Regions from separate parts of the Paenibacillus sp. FSL R10-2788 genome, predicted to be linked through region 2. Evidence: predicted binding sites of a transcription regulator. Region 2 holds the regulator's gene; the other holds the start of a gene.
The links. The regulator LexA, encoded in region 2, represses DNA repair genes until DNA is damaged. The targets are predictions, from matches to a motif close to CGAACATATGTTCG.
Positions count from the first base shown of each region.

Region 1: addB (helicase-exonuclease AddAB subunit AddB) is a predicted target of LexA. The motif match lies at 5,550-5,563, and genes of this name have one in related genera.

Region 1 covers NZ_JBBOQA010000001.1:5,354,917-5,363,396, reverse strand. The annotation lists gene NSQ50_RS23900 (ABC transporter ATP-binding protein) at 1-1,571, shown strand, start outside; gene NSQ50_RS23895 (energy-coupling factor transporter transmembrane component T family protein) at 1,568-2,398, shown strand; gene NSQ50_RS23890 (Na/Pi cotransporter family protein) at 2,453-3,439, opposite strand; gene NSQ50_RS23885 (class I SAM-dependent rRNA methyltransferase) at 3,539-4,963, shown strand; gene addB (helicase-exonuclease AddAB subunit AddB) at 5,695-8,480, shown strand, end outside.
Region 2 covers NZ_JBBOQA010000001.1:3,835,473-3,843,952, reverse strand. The annotation lists gene NSQ50_RS17055 (hypothetical protein) at 423-1,112, shown strand; gene NSQ50_RS17050 (DUF5316 domain-containing protein) at 1,535-1,738, shown strand; gene NSQ50_RS17045 (cupin domain-containing protein) at 1,774-2,265, shown strand; gene NSQ50_RS17040 (MBL fold metallo-hydrolase) at 2,266-3,048, shown strand; gene NSQ50_RS17035 (hypothetical protein) at 3,098-3,676, opposite strand; gene NSQ50_RS17030 (hypothetical protein) at 3,896-4,276, opposite strand; gene NSQ50_RS17025 (L,D-transpeptidase) at 4,429-4,767, opposite strand; gene lexA (transcriptional repressor LexA) at 4,945-5,571, opposite strand; gene NSQ50_RS17015 (LysM peptidoglycan-binding domain-containing protein) at 5,823-6,236, shown strand; gene NSQ50_RS17010 (DUF896 domain-containing protein) at 6,346-6,555, shown strand; gene NSQ50_RS17005 (hypothetical protein) at 6,605-7,126, shown strand; gene NSQ50_RS17000 (HAD family hydrolase) at 7,161-7,946, shown strand; gene NSQ50_RS16995 (FixH family protein) at 8,210-8,480, shown strand, end outside.

The sequences.
Region 1 (8,480 bases), 1.5 Mb from region 2:
AAAGTACACTTGCTCATTGTATTAATGGTCTCATTCCTTTTGCTTACAGTGGGGAAATATCAGGTTCATTACGGATTATGGGCCAGGAGCAGAAGGATCTGAGTATTGCAGAGCTGTCCAATCAGCTGGGTACCGTATTGCAGGACCCGGATGGACAATTTGTAGGATTAACGGTTGGTGAGGATATCGCCTTCAGTCTAGAGAACCATGTGGTTCAGCAGACAGAAATGAAGAGTAAAGTGGCGGCTGCCGCAAGAGCGGTGGATATCCATGAATTTCTGGCTTCTTCTCCTCAGGAGTTATCGGGTGGACAAAAGCAAAAAACGACCTTGGCAGGTGTTCTGGTAGGTGATGTGGACATCCTGCTCTTTGATGAACCGCTGGCAAGCTTAGATCCTTATACCGGTATAAAAGCGATTGAGCTTATTGATCGAGTGCATAAAGAGACAGGTAAAACCGTTATTATGATCGAGCATCGTCTTGAAGAGGTGCTGCATCGGGCAGTGGATCGTATTATTGTGATCCATGAAGGACGTATTGTGTCGGATATGCCGGCTGCAGAACTGTTGAGCACAACCCTACTTTCAGAAGTTGGCATTCGGGAACCTCTCTATTTAACGGCTTTAAAGTATGCCGGATGTTCGATTACAGCAAATATGAATCCGCAGCATGTGAACGATATAGAGTTGGAGGCGTGTTCTAATAAACTAAAGATCTGGTATGAGTGCAATCAGTCACGCCAGGATAAGCTGGATAGCCCACCCATCCTTGAGCTTAGCGATATTTCTTTTGGATACGAAAAAAATCAGCAGGTGCTAGATAAGCTCAATCTCTGTGTTCATAAAGGAGAGATGGTCTGTATAGCGGGGCGAAATGGAGCTGGAAAATCTACAGTTTCCAAGCTTATTTGTGGCTTCTATAAACCTACTTCCGGATCGATACGGATGCATGGGCGCGATATTGCTCAGGACACGATTAAGGAGCGGGCAGAGCGGATCGGTTTTGTCATGCAAAATCCCAACCATATGATTTCTAAGACACTTTTATATGACGAGGTCGCTCTAGGACTTAGACTCCGAGGTTGCTCTGAGGAGCTAGTTCGTGAACGTGTCCATCAACTCTTGAAGGTGTGCGGACTTTATGTTTTTCGCAGCTGGCCTATCTCGGCGCTTAGTTATGGCCAGAAGAAACGGGTCACGATTGCCGCCATTCTGGTACTGGAGCCGGAAGTGATCATTTTGGATGAGCCGACTGCTGCTCAGGATTACAGGCATTATAACGAAATGATGGAATTTCTCTTGATGCTGCGGGGGCAGGGGATGACGGTCATTATGATCACGCATGATATGCACTTGATGCTGGAATATGCCGATAGAGCTATAGTGTTAGCTGATGGCGTGAAGCTTGCGGATGATAGCCCTGAGCGAATATTAACGAATACTGATGTGGTAAAAAAAGCGAACTTGAAAGAAACCTCGCTTTTTGCCCTAGCTGTAAAAGCTGAACTGAAACAACCTGAGGAGTTCGTTAGAAGGTTCATTGCGTATGATAGGAGGAGCCGAGGCGGATGAAGGCCAAAATGTTAACATTTACGAAGCAGGATTCACCTATTCACCGTCTTACCGGCGCTACTAAGTTGATTTTATTTGTAGTGTGGTCTGTGACGGGGATGATTACATATGATACAAGATGTCTAATTGTGATGCTGTTATTTAGTTTGCTTGCCTTTAGAATTTCCAAAGTCCAATTTCAGGATTATGCTTTCGTATTATATTTCATCTTGATTTTCTTTTTGCTTAATCATATAGCTATCTTTATCTTTTCTCCTTTGGAGGGCGTACGTGTTTACGGTACACGTCATGATATTATGCACATTGCAGGCCGGTATACGGTAACTTGGGAGCAGCTATTTTATCAATTCAATATTGCCCTCAAATATGCAGTGGTCATTCCAATGGCACTATTGTTTCTTCTAACGACCCATCCCAGTGAATTTGCAGCATCCTTAAACAGAGTTGGAGTGAACTATAAAATTGCATATTCTGTATCGCTGGCTCTGCGGTACATTCCGGATATTCAACGAGATTATGAGAATATATCGTTTTCTGCTCAAGCAAGGGGAATAGATCTTTCCAGAAAAGAAAAGCTGCCTAAGCGGCTAAAAAATATCATTTCGATTCTGATGCCCCTAATTTTGACTAGTATCGAGCGAATTGAAAATATCAGTACCGCTATGGAGCTGCGCGGCTTTGGCACTGAGACAAAACGAACTTGGTATAGCAGTCGCCCGTTCACGAGAGACGATTATTTTGCATTGGCTTTGTTTGCGCTGATTGGAATTTTCTCGACGGTGATCACTTTTTACGACGGTTCGCGGTTTTATAATATTTTCGATTGAAGTATAATAGTACAGTTGTGGAAAGCTGGGGTATAAAAAAACGGTACCTTTAAGCTAAGACTGAAGACGTTTTTCCAGTTTTGTCCATATAGGCAGGTAACATAATGGCAGTGCTAGAAGTGAGCAGACTACGTTGAAAATGGTCTGGGCGTGGGCGATTTGTGAAGCAGGGCCTCCACCAATCCATGCTGCACTTGCTTGTAGCAGCCCGATCATGGGCAAGAATAGTAGTGCACCGCCTACATTAAGCGCAACATGGGACCAAGCGACGAAGACGCCGGATGGCGTGCCGCCGATGGAAGCGATGACCGCTGTGACACAGGTGCCTACGTTGGCGCCTAGCACTATGGCTATACCTAGCTCAGGCGGCATGGCACCCGAGGCGGCAATGCTCATAGCCATAGCTATGACAGCAGCGCTGCTATGGAGCAGGGCTGTTAGGCACGCTCCAGCGGCGAGCCCCCATAGGGCACTTGTAGCGGCATGGTTTAGGAACCAGAGGAATAAGCCACTTTCCTGAAGTATTCCGCCGATAGACTGCATGACAGCGATCCCCCATAGGACGAGGGCGAAGCCTGATATAGCCAGACTGATAAATTGCAGTGGCGGGGATATTTTGTGGCAGAGCTCTGCCACTCGCGATGTAGGCGGCAGTTCGCCTGCAATAACTGCCGCTGCCCACAGACTGAGCGAGGCTGCCAGCAAGGGGGTGGCCATGGTATTGATCTGAAGTCCGATCAATTCTGTAGTTAATGTGGTGCCGATGTTGCTGCCCAAGATAATGCCAAGTGTGCGGGCATAGGTGAGCAGGCCGGCATTGACCATGCCGATAGTCAACACCGTTACAGCAGTACTGCTCTGGAGTAAGGCAGACAACAGGCTGCTGGCAATCATTCCTTTAATAGGTGTTGAGGTAGCTCTATTTAGACTTGTAGTTAATAGAGGGCCTGCTAGCTTGGACAACGCCGTTTCCATCAGCTTCATGCCGGCTAGAAAGATAACAAGACCATATATGATAGGGAACAGCAAATCACTGAACATAGGGCATACTCCTTTGGACGAGGGTTGTACACCAATATATGAATGTATTGCATGGGACATGTATAAAAACATTTTTAGAAAAACAGGGAGTTGAAGTCATTGCCATCGGTTATTTTAGAACGCAATCGCAAAAAAAGACTGGAACAGGGCCATCCATGGGTCTATGCAGGTGAAGTCGCATCGGTAGAAGGAAATCCGGAAGCGGGGGGATTAGTAGATGTCCTTAATCATCAGGGCCGATTTTTGGCCGTGGGATATTACAATCCAGCGTCACAGATTCGGGTAAGAATTGTATCACAGGGACCCCTTGCGATCATGGATACAGCCTTTTTTGCAGAACGTTTTGCGAATTGTCTGCAACACAGAAATCGGTTCCTTCCGGGTGCGGATGCTTATCGCTTGGTTTATGGTGAAGCGGACTTTTTGCCGGGGCTTATTGTAGATCGATTCGGAGATATTTTGGTTGTGCAGCTGCTTACGCTCGGAATGAACAAGCGGCGTGCAGAAATCGTCGAAGCATTGGTGCAGGTTATGGCACCGCGCGGAATCTATGAGCGCAGTGATGTTAGTGTGCGCGAGCTTGAAGGTATGGAGCAGACAACGGGTTTGCTGTATGGGGAGTGTCCACGGCATGTAACTGTGAGTGAGAATGGCCTGAAGCTGGTCGTTGATATTGAAGAAGGCCAGAAGACTGGCTACTTCTTTGACCAACGTGAGAATAGAGCTTCCATTGCTCCGCTCATGAAAGGCTGGGGAGGACGAAGCGGCATTACGCTGCAGGAAATCGAAACTGAGGAGGGTTCGCTACAGACCTTGCCAGTTAATAAGAGCGGTAAACATGTAACGTTCCCTTATTGGGACGGTGCGACAGTGCTGGAATGCTTCTCACATACGGGCAGCTTCACGCTGCATGCCTGCAAGTATGGCGCGAAAAAAGTAACCTGCCTCGATGTTTCAGCGCATGCCATTGAGAGTGCCAAAGTGAATGTGGAGCTGAACGGCTTTAGCGATCGTGTTGAATTCGTAGTGGATGATGCTTTTGCATATCTACGGAATCAGGTTAAAGGACTAGAGGAACGTTCTGAACGGGCGACAGTTGCAAGTGGAACAGAGACGGCAGCAGCTGCTACAAATCCTAAATCCGGAGGCAAAACAGCCAAAACCGACACATCCAAGCCGATGACGGCAGGTGGAGGAAGAACTTGGGATGTAGTCATCCTGGACCCTCCGGCGTTTGCCAAAACCAAAAGTGCAGTAGCTGGCGCTTGCCGTGGTTACAAGGATATCAATCTGCACGGCATGAAGCTGGTGAACGAAGGCGGCTATTTGGTTACCGCAAGCTGTTCTTACCATATGCAGCCAGATCTGTTCCTCGAAACGATTGCCGATGCAGCTAAAGATGCTGGCAAGGTGTTGAGACTTGTGGAATGGCGGGCCGCAGGCAAAGACCACCCACAAATACTTGGCGTTAACGAAGGACACTATCTGAAGTTTGCGATTTTTGAAGTGCGGAGTAAAAAATAAGCCTGAAGGTCAAAAAGGTTTACAGTGCCAAGTAACAAATAGGATAAAAGGGCTGGACGTAGGGTGGCCGTGAGTCGACTGTAAGGCAAGTAGTTGCCAACGGACTCAGATGACTCTATTTAGCGTAAACAGCCTATTATTGAATTCTTACGGACCCCAAAGGCGCTATTGCTCTTAAAACACCCGTAATGCAACACATTTTCGAAGAATAGCGTCAATGGGGTCCGAAAAGTTGCCAAAACAGCACTGAATCCACGAATAACGGCTCCTGGGTCCGTAAGTAATTAATGAAACAAGCCTAGCCGAAAATGTGCAATTTGAACGCTGAATGCCGAATGCCGAACGCTGGATGCTGGATGCTGGACGCTGGACGCTGAATGCCGAACGCTGGATGCTGAACGCTGAACACCGAACAGTCTAACATTGACCCTATGCTCCGACATTGGCAGCTCTAATCTAACGTTGCACATCTGGCATTAAAAACAAACTAAACACTCTAAAAAGCAAGCCGCCAAAATCCGGAGGTTTGCTTTTTTTTATTTGTACTCGTAGCTGTTATCCTTTGTAAAACATTAGAAAATACTAGCAAACACATGTTCCGATTAGTGTGGTTATGATATACTGAAGGGACGAGGAATCACTGAACTTTTTTAATTGGAGTGTAATCAATAGGTGGATATTTCACCTTGTAATTTATATATTTTCTCCGCTACGGAAGGAGTCTATCATTTATGTCGGTAACCTTTTTACTAGGCCGCTCGGGCAGTGGCAAGACAACAAAAATATGGGAATCTATCTCTTCTTCCTTAGAGAAGGAACCGCTTGGTGCGCCGATTATTATTCTTGTGCCAGAGCAAGGTTCTTTTGGAGCAGAACGGGGGCTTTTGACCGTAGGGAATGTGAAGGGAAGCCTTCGGGCGCAGACACTGAGTTTTTCGCGGCTTGCCTATCGTGTGAAGCAGGAAACTGGTGGCAGTGCAAGTCTGCCAATCAGTGATGAAGGTAAGAAAATGTTAATTTACAAAATCATCAGTCGTCGCAAAGAGGAACTGAAATTGTTCGGTGCCTCAGCAGACAGACCGGGTTTTGTGGAACGTCTGAACCAACTGCACACGGAGATGAAGCGTTGCTGTTTGGGTTCCACTGATTTAGAAGAGCAGTTGTCCGTTATGCGAGGAGCTATTGCAAGAAGTCCTATTCTTGAGGGTAAGCTGGATGATTTGCAGCTGGTATTCAGCGATTTAGAGAAGGAAATGTCACGTCTCTATATCGATAAAGAGGATCGTTTAGCAGAACTGGCTGAGCATATTCCTGATTCCTCCTATATTCGCGGGGCGGAGATTTGGGTAGATGGATTCCATGGATTTACTCCGCAGGAATTCGTAGTGCTTCGAGAATTGATGCAGCAAGCTTCGAAGCTGACCGTTTCGCTTACAATTGATCGTCCTTACCCATATGGAGATCAGTTGAATGAGCTTGAATTGTTTCACCCCACTGCGGTTACTTACATTAAACTGCGTGGAATAGCTGAAGAGCTGGGCATTGATGTGTGGGACGAGCTGCTGGAGCCAACGGTTCTTCCGCGTTTTGAAGAAAGTCCAGTACTTGCTCACCTTGAACGGGGATATGATCGCCGGAAGGCCTGGATAGGTGCGGATGAACTGGCAAGAGAGGCTATATCCATAGGCGCCGCAGTTTCGCACAGAGCAGAGGTTGAGGGAGCACTGCGCGAAATGACTAGACTGGCGCGTGATGAAGGTGCAAAATATGGCGAAATGGCTGTATTGATGCGCAATATTGGCGATTACGAGCAGCTGATCCAACCGTTGTTCCAAGATTACGGAGTGCCATTTTTTCTGGACCAGAAGGTAAATGAGCTGCATCATCCGCTAGTGGAATTTATACGTTCCGCGCTGGATGTAGTGCGTCGTCGCTGGCGTTACGAGGATGTATTCCGTTGCGTAAAGACGGAGCTTTTGCTTCCGCTAGACGGTAGTATTACACGTGAGGATATGGATGCTTTAGAAAACTATGTGCTGGCTTGTGGGATTCAAGGGTATCGCTGGACGGATGGCCGCTCATGGAAAGGTATTCCTAGCTTGTCGCTGGAAGGCGGCAGACAGATGGATGATGAACTGCTTGCTACTATGGAACGATGCCGTGCTAGTATAACAGGTCCATTATTTGCTTTTGAGAAACGAATCCAGAAAAGCCGAAGCGGCCTTGAACTATGTACGGCAATGTACAAGCTGCTTGAAGAGACGGATGTTGCACAAAAGCTGGAGAAACTCAGTGTTAAGTCTATGGAGAAGGGCCAACCCGAGAAGGCTAGGGAACATAGCCAGTTGTGGGGTGCGGTACTTGATCTGCTAGATCAGATAGTAGAAATGATGGGCAATGAAAGACTTGAGTTTGAAGTGTTCACCGGAGTTCTAGAGACAGGACTTGCTGAGCTTAAAATGGGACTAGTTCCGCCCGCACTGGATCAAGTATTGGTCGGCAATATGGATCGGACTCGCCCAACAGGGGTTAAATACGCTTTTTTGCTTGGATTTAATGAAGGTGTTGTGCCTGCGCAGTTTAAGGAAGATGGAATTCTCTCGGAAGGTGAACGCTCCGTACTAGAGAATGCTGGAATGGAGCTTGCTCCCGGCGCTTCTCGTAAACTGCTGGACGAGCGGTTTCTGATCTATAATGCGCTAACGACAGGAAGTCGAAAGCTCTGGATTAGCTACGCTACAGCGGATGATGAGGGCAAAGCTCTCCTTCCCTCTGAGGTTATCCGGCATTTGCATAGAATGTTCCCAAGGGTTCAAGAGCATAGTTTGTCAGCACTTCCCCCTGCGGGACTACCGGCAGAAGTCGGAAATCCCATTCATCTCGGTTTCATTGGTCAACCAGAACAGAGTCTTCGCGCATTGATTATGCAGCTGCGGCAGTGGCGCCAGGGGACAGAAATTCCGGAGCTATGGTGGGATGTGTATAACTGGTTTACTAAGAACGAAAATCGTAAATTTCAACTGGAACGTTTGCTAAGCTCACTGTTCTATCGTAATGAGGGAACGAAGCTAAAGCGTGGCACAAGCCTCAGATTGTATGGTGGCTCAACACTGCGGGGCAGTGTGTCCCGGATGGAGAAATTTGTTGCGTGCTCATTTTCCCATTTTGCGTCCTACGGACTAAGACTGAAGGAGCGTCAGCTATATAAGCTGCAAGCACCTGATATTGGACAGCTGTTCCATGCTGCGTTAAGTGATATGGCGATAAGACTGAAACAAGAGGGACGGGGCTGGGGCAGCTTGTCTCCGGATGAATGTCGGCGTGAGGCCAGTGAGACAGTAGAGCGGCTATCTCCGATGTTGCAGGGTGAAATCCTAATGAGCTCCAAACGTTACGGGTACATCTCCCGTAAACTTAAGAATATTGTTGGACGTGCTTCTGTGATTCTGGGCGAGCACGCCCGCCGGGGCAGCTTTGAGCCAGTAGGGCTGGAGCTGGACTTTGGACCGGATAAGGA
Region 2 (8,480 bases):
TTACAGATCATTAAGGATGGCGATTTACAGAACCCCCCCGTGGTTGGCTGTGAGTCGCTATTTTATTATTTTTGTATATTCTAAAAGTGTTAAAGTAAAAGTGATTGTAAATTTTTTTCACTTTAATTGATTTATCGTCTACCTTGCTCTTGCTCAGTCCAATTAACCTTATGAAACCGAGAAGAACTAAGATCTCATGGGTCACTTTATGGAATCTGGTGGCATTAATTAAGATAGTAGGTGCCCGAATCGTCCGGGAACAATTTGAATTTCGAGCACAACTCCATAGCTGTCAATAAGAGTGAGTCGATTGAATGAAATTTTTCAATCCGTAGCAATAAAAATGAAGAAAAGATTTTGAAGAATAAGAGGACACGTTAGTCATGTGGGTAATAACTATTATAGTAATAAGGAGGTGCGTAATGAAAAAAATATTATTAACTACAGCTACTAGTATTCTTCTGTCTGCCTCAATTCTCGGTGCATGTAGTAACAATAAAACAACAAACGAGGCAGAGCCTACAGCGTCAAGTGCAGCGCCTACGCCAGTTGTCGAAGCTACAACCACTCCCGAACCTTCTGCTACTCCTTCTATGGAGGCGCAGGAGTCCGCCAGTCCGGAGGCCACAGATCCTCTAGCATCCGATCGACCAAAGACCAAAGCATTTGGTGAACAGGAGGGAGGGGTCTCAGGGCAAGAAGGTACACTTGGGCAAGGTGATGGATATTCCCTGTATGTTTTTCAGGGTTTCACACTAGACTCACAGTCTGGTCGTTTATCATTAACTGAGGATCCAACCTATTATGCCGAAATTGAACACTTGCCTGCCGGTTACGATCTCACAGCTTTGAAGCAACAGGGACAAACCGAGCTTTCTGCAATTGGTAAAGCAAACGACCATAGCGGGGAACTAATTGAACATCCTCTAGGTTTTGCAGAATTATATCTGCAGGCTACCAGTGATAAGGGGATAGAAGATTATATGGTCTGGAAAAATCAGGCGGGGGAAGCTTTTCTTTTTCGGATACACAATCCTAAGGGTGATTCGTCGAATAACTTTGCACCTTGGGTGATGGTTTCACTGGCAACACTTGAACTTGAAAGGAATTAAGTGTAAACAGAACCGAAGGGGTTGTATGGAGTAGAAGAAGTGTGCCATAACCATAATCAAAAAATGGTTGTTGGCACACTTCTTCTTTTTGGTACCTTACTTCATTTGAACGCCAATTTCCATTTGCTGAGGTTGCAAATTTCGCGTATGAGCCCGGTGTAGGACCCAGCAGACCTTATATGAAGCTTTATCCCACATTTTGGATACTAAAGGACCCCATAGTCGCTATTGGCATTAAAAACACTCAATATGAGCCTCATTCTTAGGAATAACGTCACTGGAGTCCGAAACCATGCTCCAAAGGCTGAAAATAAGCAAATAGCGTCATCTGGGTCCGAAAGTCATGGCGCGTAGCAGAGGAATTTAATGTTAAAATATCTTATATATAGATAACTAATTCTTACCTGCGAAGGAGTAAGTTCATGCAAATTTTTATTTACATAGGCTTGGGATTTTTTATAATTTCAGGTATATGTGTTGGAGCCTTCACGACAGGTACACAACAAAGAGGTAACTTTTATTCGGAATCTAAACAAGACCGTAAAACTAAAAACAAAGTAGCGAATGGGTCCGCTTTAGGTGGTCTTATTTCATTAGCTATAGCTGGGATTCTTTATTTGTTGTAATTGAACGCAAAATTTAAGGAGGAGGAGTGTTGCAGATGGTGAAGATTTTTAATGAAAATACGGTCTCATTTACTCAAAAACAGTCCCCGATCCCAGAGTTTGCTTGGCATACGAGTGAAAGATTAGCTGAAATGGTGGGCTCCAAGCATTTAGTTTTTGATATCAGATCTTTAGATCCTGATAAATATTCTTATCCTTATCATTTTCATAGAAATGCTGAAGAGATATTTGTGATTTTAGCGGGAAAAGCGATGTTAAGAACGCCTGAGGGTATTACGGAGGTTACGGAAGGAAATGTAATATTTTTCGAAATGGGACCGGAAGGGGCGCACCAGCTTTATAATCATACGGATGCACCATGCAGGTATCTGGATCTCCGAACGAATCAGGGAATAGATGTTTGCGAATATCCAGACTCAGGCAAAATCAACATTTTGCCTTATCAAGAAATCTATCAAGCGGATGAACAGGCGGATTATTATAAGGGTGAAGAGCATGTAAGGGAAAAATGGAATGGGGGAGCGTAATTGATTAAAGATCGTTGGTTTACAGTAACGGAAATTGATCCGACCACCTATGCAATCAGTGAATATGGACATTGGGAAAAGGTGCATTCTTTTTTACTCTTGGGGCAAAAACAAGCCGCGTTAATTGATACGGGATTAGGTATTGATAATATAAAAAGAATAACGGATCAGTTAACGGATTTACCTATCGCTGTCATAACTACACATGTGCATGCAGATCATATTGGCAGTCACGGACAATTCGAGACAATCTATGTTCATAAAGAGGATGAGGATTGGCTGATTAACGGAATAAAAGGCTTGTCCCTTGCCCAGATTCGAAAGGATATGAGTCGAGACATCACCCTTCCTGTTCCTGAAACCTTTGATCCTAACACCTACATACCTTTTCAAGGGAAACCAACGGCTCTTTTACAAGAGGGGGATGTGCTCGACATAGGTGGGCGCGAAATAGAAATTTACCACACACCAGGTCATTCGCCAGGTCATATCAGCCTATTTGATCATGCCAACGGATATCTGTTTACAGGTGATTTATTATATGACGTTACGCCAATCTATGCTTTTTACCCTTCGACTAGTCCGGTTGATTTAGTGGCATCCTTAGAGAAGATTACAGAAATTCCAGGGGTTACCCAAGTATATGGCTCTCATAATACGCTGGGTTTAGATCCATCTATTTTACAAGAGGTCAAAAAGGCAGTTCGCGAGTTACGTGAGCAAAAGGTAGTGGCACATGGTACGGGTATTCACCAGTTTGATGGGTTTAGTGTGCAATTTTAGGTTCTTTCTATTTCGAAATCAAATGAGAGGTATGGCGATAACAACTTAATTATTCAGATACGATTGACCTGAAGAGTGCATGCAATTGTTGTACTTGGGAGTAAGCTTCCTTGTACTGGTTGTCGGATTGTCGAATAGGCAATAAACCCGGCAAGAAGGAAATACAATACACAGGCGTTTCTTTGCTGTTCATATATATTTTAAGCGTGAGTTCTTCTATCACATTAGCTTCTTCATCAGGTTCCTTAAGGACGTTAATATCTGCACTAGTTGCAGTTGTTTTGCTGTTTTGTTGTCTTTTGGAGACTTTTGAAAGGGTAAGTGCGTTAACCACAATCTCGGATCCCATTACATTATCGAAAGAGTATAGCTTTGCTACTGCTTTTTTGTTGTTCTTCGGATTTCTGGTGCCTATTGCTAATTTTTTATTAGGTTCGTTAAGTGCGATCAAGTGAGATTGATTGGGGGGAATGAATGTTTTGGTGAAAATGATGTTAAAGGATGCAGCCGCATTAACTAGCATAGAAATATCAGATGAAGTGGATAGCGTTTTCAATTTTATAATGGCGGCACTTAGAATTAAAACAACTCCTAAAATAGCAAATAAGTACACTAAGATAATCAGCATATAATCACCTCCCAGTTATCTCATTAGACTCAAATTGTTGCTTATTGAAAGATATGCCTGAATGATCCCCACTAGTATCTTTTAAAAGGGAAATTCGTGGAATTATAGGATCGGCTTCGGAATTAGCCCAAAAAAAGCACCCGGAGAAACCTGCCGATTCTGCAAATGGCGCAAAATTGGGGGTTGCTGCAAGGGTGCTTTTTAAGGTAAGTATGTAACCTATAGAAAATTGAAGGCAGTGATATGATCGGTATAAACAATCAGCTGTTTGTATTCGATCGGAGTCCCATAACTAGCATAAGGTCTTACAGTAACGTCATTGAGGACAACAAAGTTATAGCTGAAATTTTTATCAGGGTGTTCTGCTCCCAAATAAGATATGTATTCGTCTACTATTACATCATCCATCAAAGATTTTAAATCAAATACATCCTCTTTGTTGGAGACGGCTGGAGAGACGATTCCCTGAATGCTGCCAAAAGAGGTGAGCAAATTCACTTTTTTTCCACTAGCTTGTTCATCATTTAAAAGTAAACCGGACAGCTTACCCAGTGCATCGACTTTAAAATCGACGAGGGTTCTAATTTTTGAGTTATTCAAAACTAAACACATCCTTTTCAATTTGCAATCCTGTTAACAATATTCGACATATAATCACCAAACTCCTAGTATGCTAATGAAAAAATACTTACTTATGTAATGACCCCCATTCTGTATATGGTGATTTGGGGGCTGTGACGTCCTCAGCGAATTCAATTCCTTATCGTTACTCGTGTTCCTATAGGGACGATAGCTGCGAGTGTTAACACATCCTCGTTGTACATCCGGATACAGCCGTGGGATACCTCTTTCCCAATGGAGGAAGGATCATTCGTTCCATGAATCCCGTAGTGTGGTTTAGACAGTCCCATCCAAAAGGCACCAAAGGGACCGCCTGGATTGGGTTGTTTGTTAATAATCGTGAATTCTCCCACTGGGGATTGGGTTAACATCTTACCAATACCGACAGGGAAACCTCTAATCACAATATCATTGTCCAGAAGATATAACATTCGTTGGGTCAGATCTACAATAATTCGGTAATTTGGCATTATGCACAACACTCCTTTCTAATTAGGATATGAGCAGAACGCCTAAACGGTTATTCATAGAAAATGCCCATTTTAGCGAACGAGAACAAATGTTCGTTAGTGGTTGAGAAAGCAAAATACACAGAAAAAAGGCTGTTCCGCATTTGCGGAACAGCCTTTTATGGTAGGAGTGCATACTTAGTGGATATCTCGAAACAATCCGATGACTCTTCCGAGAATAGTTACGCGATTAAGGCGAAGAGGCTCATAAGCTGGATTCTCCGGCTGAAGCCGTATATGATCACGTTCCTTGTAAAAGGTCTTAACGGTTGCTTCATCTTCTTCAGTCATGGCTACAACGATATCTCCGTTGTCCGCTGTTTGTTGTTGGCGAACAATTACATAATCACCATTCATAATGCCAGCATCCACCATACTATCACCCATAACTGACAGCATAAATACTTTGTTGTCACCTACATAGTGAGTAGGAAGTGGGAAGTAGTCCTCGATATTCTCTGTAGCAGTGATAGGTACCCCGGCGGTAACTTTACCTACGACAGGAATCCGTGAGATGGTCTGGGCGAATTGGTGAACATTCTCTGAATCCTCTTGGCCTAGTAATTCTATTGCACGTGGCTTCGTTGGATCTCGACGAATAAGTCCCTTCTTCTCAAGCCGGTCCAAATGACCGTGAACTGTGGAGCTGGAAGCAAGGCCAACAGCTTCTCCAATTTCCCGGACGGAAGGTGGATAACCCTTGCTGCGGACTTCGCTTCGTATAAATTCCAGGATCGCCAGCTGGCGACTTGAAATCTTTGACATTGGAATCAACCCCATATAGTAATGTTTGGGAAAATTATAACATAGAACTACCGTTCGCACAAACATAAGTTCTAACTATTATAAATATTAATCTGCTAGAGTTAAAAAATGGTAGACAAATGATAATAAAATGAACCACTTGAGTCTCTCGAAAAAAAGAGAACAATTGTTCTGAAATAGTATTGAACAAAACACATGTTCGTGTTATTATGAATTCGAAAGTAAGAACAAGTGTTTGGAGGATGATAATTATGCTAAAATACAGTACATACCGCAGCATCTACGATAAGGCCCCAGTGGTTGAATCTTTAGGACATAATGACGTTGCCCGTAATTCCGCTAAGGTGAAAGAGATAACGGAACGTTTGCTAGGAGGGATGATTTCGTTGTTCCGTCAGGACTTCTTTATTAAGTTAATATTGATTATCGTGCTAGTATTTTCTGGCCTAACAGTAGTGGGAAATGTATTTGCAGGATCGACGACTATAATGAAGGAAGAGAAGCGGATTGTGGTTGAACGTGGAGATACACTATGGAGTATTGCCCTTAAGAATAAACCGGCTGATATGAAGACAGTTGTTTATATAGAAGGAATTAAACGTTCAAGTGGGATTAAGAGTAGTCAAATTAACGCTGGAGACATACTTACTTTACCTATTTATTAATTTTCTGAGAACATAATAGAATGACCAGTAGAGCTTGCAGGGAGTAGACCTTGACAAGCTCTTTTTCTCATGGCAGAGTTAGAATTAATTTATAGGGGGAGGGAAAGTATTGAATATTGATGAGTTGGTCGCGCGAATTAACGAATTGGCACGCAAACAGAAGAGCGTAGGCCTTAATCAAGAGGAAGTGGCGGAACGCGCCAAGCTTCGTGAAATTTACCTGGGGAATATCCGCAATAACTTCCGAGCACAATTAAATACTATTGAAGTAGTAGATAACGATGAGCATGAACAAGGTAACAAGGGGCTTAAACATTAGCTCGCTGTTCCTTTTCATAGATATTTCAGGATGACTAGGGGGAACGCACATGGCCCGTTCTTGGGAAAGAATGGTTCAACGCAACACACAGCAAATCAACAAGCAAAGAAAGAAACAAGGCAAGGATACGATTTATGCCTCTAAATCTCCTACCCAGAATGCCGAAGTCTTTAAAGGTCGCAACATTGCATTTCCGGTAGTGTTAGTGATACTTGGCACTATGTTTTGGGTAGTTGGTTCTATTGATCAGGCCAAAGGAAATGGCATGCTGGCTAATTGGTTGGGAGTAGTACTGTACTATTTGCTGGCAGCGCTATTGTTCTTCCGTCGTCCGTACTTGAAGGTGGAAAAAGCAAGACTGTCTACTATTAAATTCAATCGCGAACGCGGGCTTCCAGCTGCAGATATTGAGAAAATCACCCTTTCGCGTGGAGCTGTAGTCATTAAGCACAAAGGGAAACGTACGAAATGGATTTTCACAAGACTTATGAATCGCTATGATACTAATGCGATGAGTACACGATTAGAAGCATTTGCTAAAGCTCACAACATTGAAGTAGTTCACGAATAGAACTAGACCAGTTAAAGGGAGAGGGAGACCTGTAATGCCAATTTCTGCTGTACTATTTGACCTTGATGATACATTGCTGTGGGATGATCGGAGCGTCGAAGAAGCATTTCGTTCTGCTTGTGAAGCCGCCGGGGATACGATTGATCCACAAGAACTAGAAGTTGCAGTTCGTAAGGAAGCAAGTAGCTTGTATGAATCTTATGAGACGTTCCCATTTACAAAGATGATCGGAATTAATCCATATGAAGCACTCTGGGCTAACTTTACGGCAGGTGAACAGCCAGAATTCCGTCAATTGGAGCAGCTTGCACCGGTTTATCGTAAAGAGTCTTGGCGTCGCGGACTTGCAGCCTTAGGGGTGGAAGACGAAGCACTAGCTGAGACCTTGGCAACTAAATTCGCAGCAGAGCGCAGAAAACGTCCATACATCTATGAAGAAACAATGCATGTACTGGAGCAGTTACGGGGTCAAGTGAAGCTTTTGCTACTTACGAACGGTTGTCCTGCACTGCAACAAGAAAAACTAGATGGTGTGCCAGAGTTAATTCCTTTCTTTGATCATATTGTGATTTCCGGAAGCTTTGGTAAAGGCAAACCGGATAAGGAAATTTTCCTGCATGCTTTAGAGCTTCTTGATGTAACTCCTGAGCAAGCGGTTATGGTCGGCGATAAGCTTACAACGGATATCCGTGGGGGGCTGGCAGCAGGGTTGACCACGGTCTGGATTAATAGAAAAGGTAGAGCACCTAGTCTTGATATTCATCCGGATCATGAAATCAATCACCTTGAGGAGCTTCTTCCACTAGTTCAATCCTTGTAAGATATACAGAGCTATTAGCTCCAACATAAAGACTTTATAAAAGCAGCGAGTTTCTAAGATCCTAAGAAACTCGCTGCTTTTCTGTACATACATACTAACATAAGGATTTCATTAGATTTTTTAAGTAAATGATTTAAGTCACAAGTCTAATGCGGAATTGATGCAAAATACTGAAAAACCAATAATAATGTGTATAATAGATGGAGATGTATAACATGAATTGGTAGATTTTTATTATTCGATAATGATTGGGAGGGCTCCAAATGATGAGATCGAAGAAATTAGTCGCTGTATTATTAGGTGCAACACTTTTAGTACTAGGTGGATGTTCTTCAAATGGAACCAAGCATTCAGAAATACATAACATGAATATGAACATGTCTATGGAACCTATCAAAGTCGAACTACAATGGAGTCCTGAAGAAGTTGTTGTAAATCAAAAGGTAACCTTTGAAGCTGTGGTGACCCAAGATAACGAGGCAGTAGATGATGCAAAAGAGGTTCTGTTCGAAATTGTGAATAAAAATGATAAGG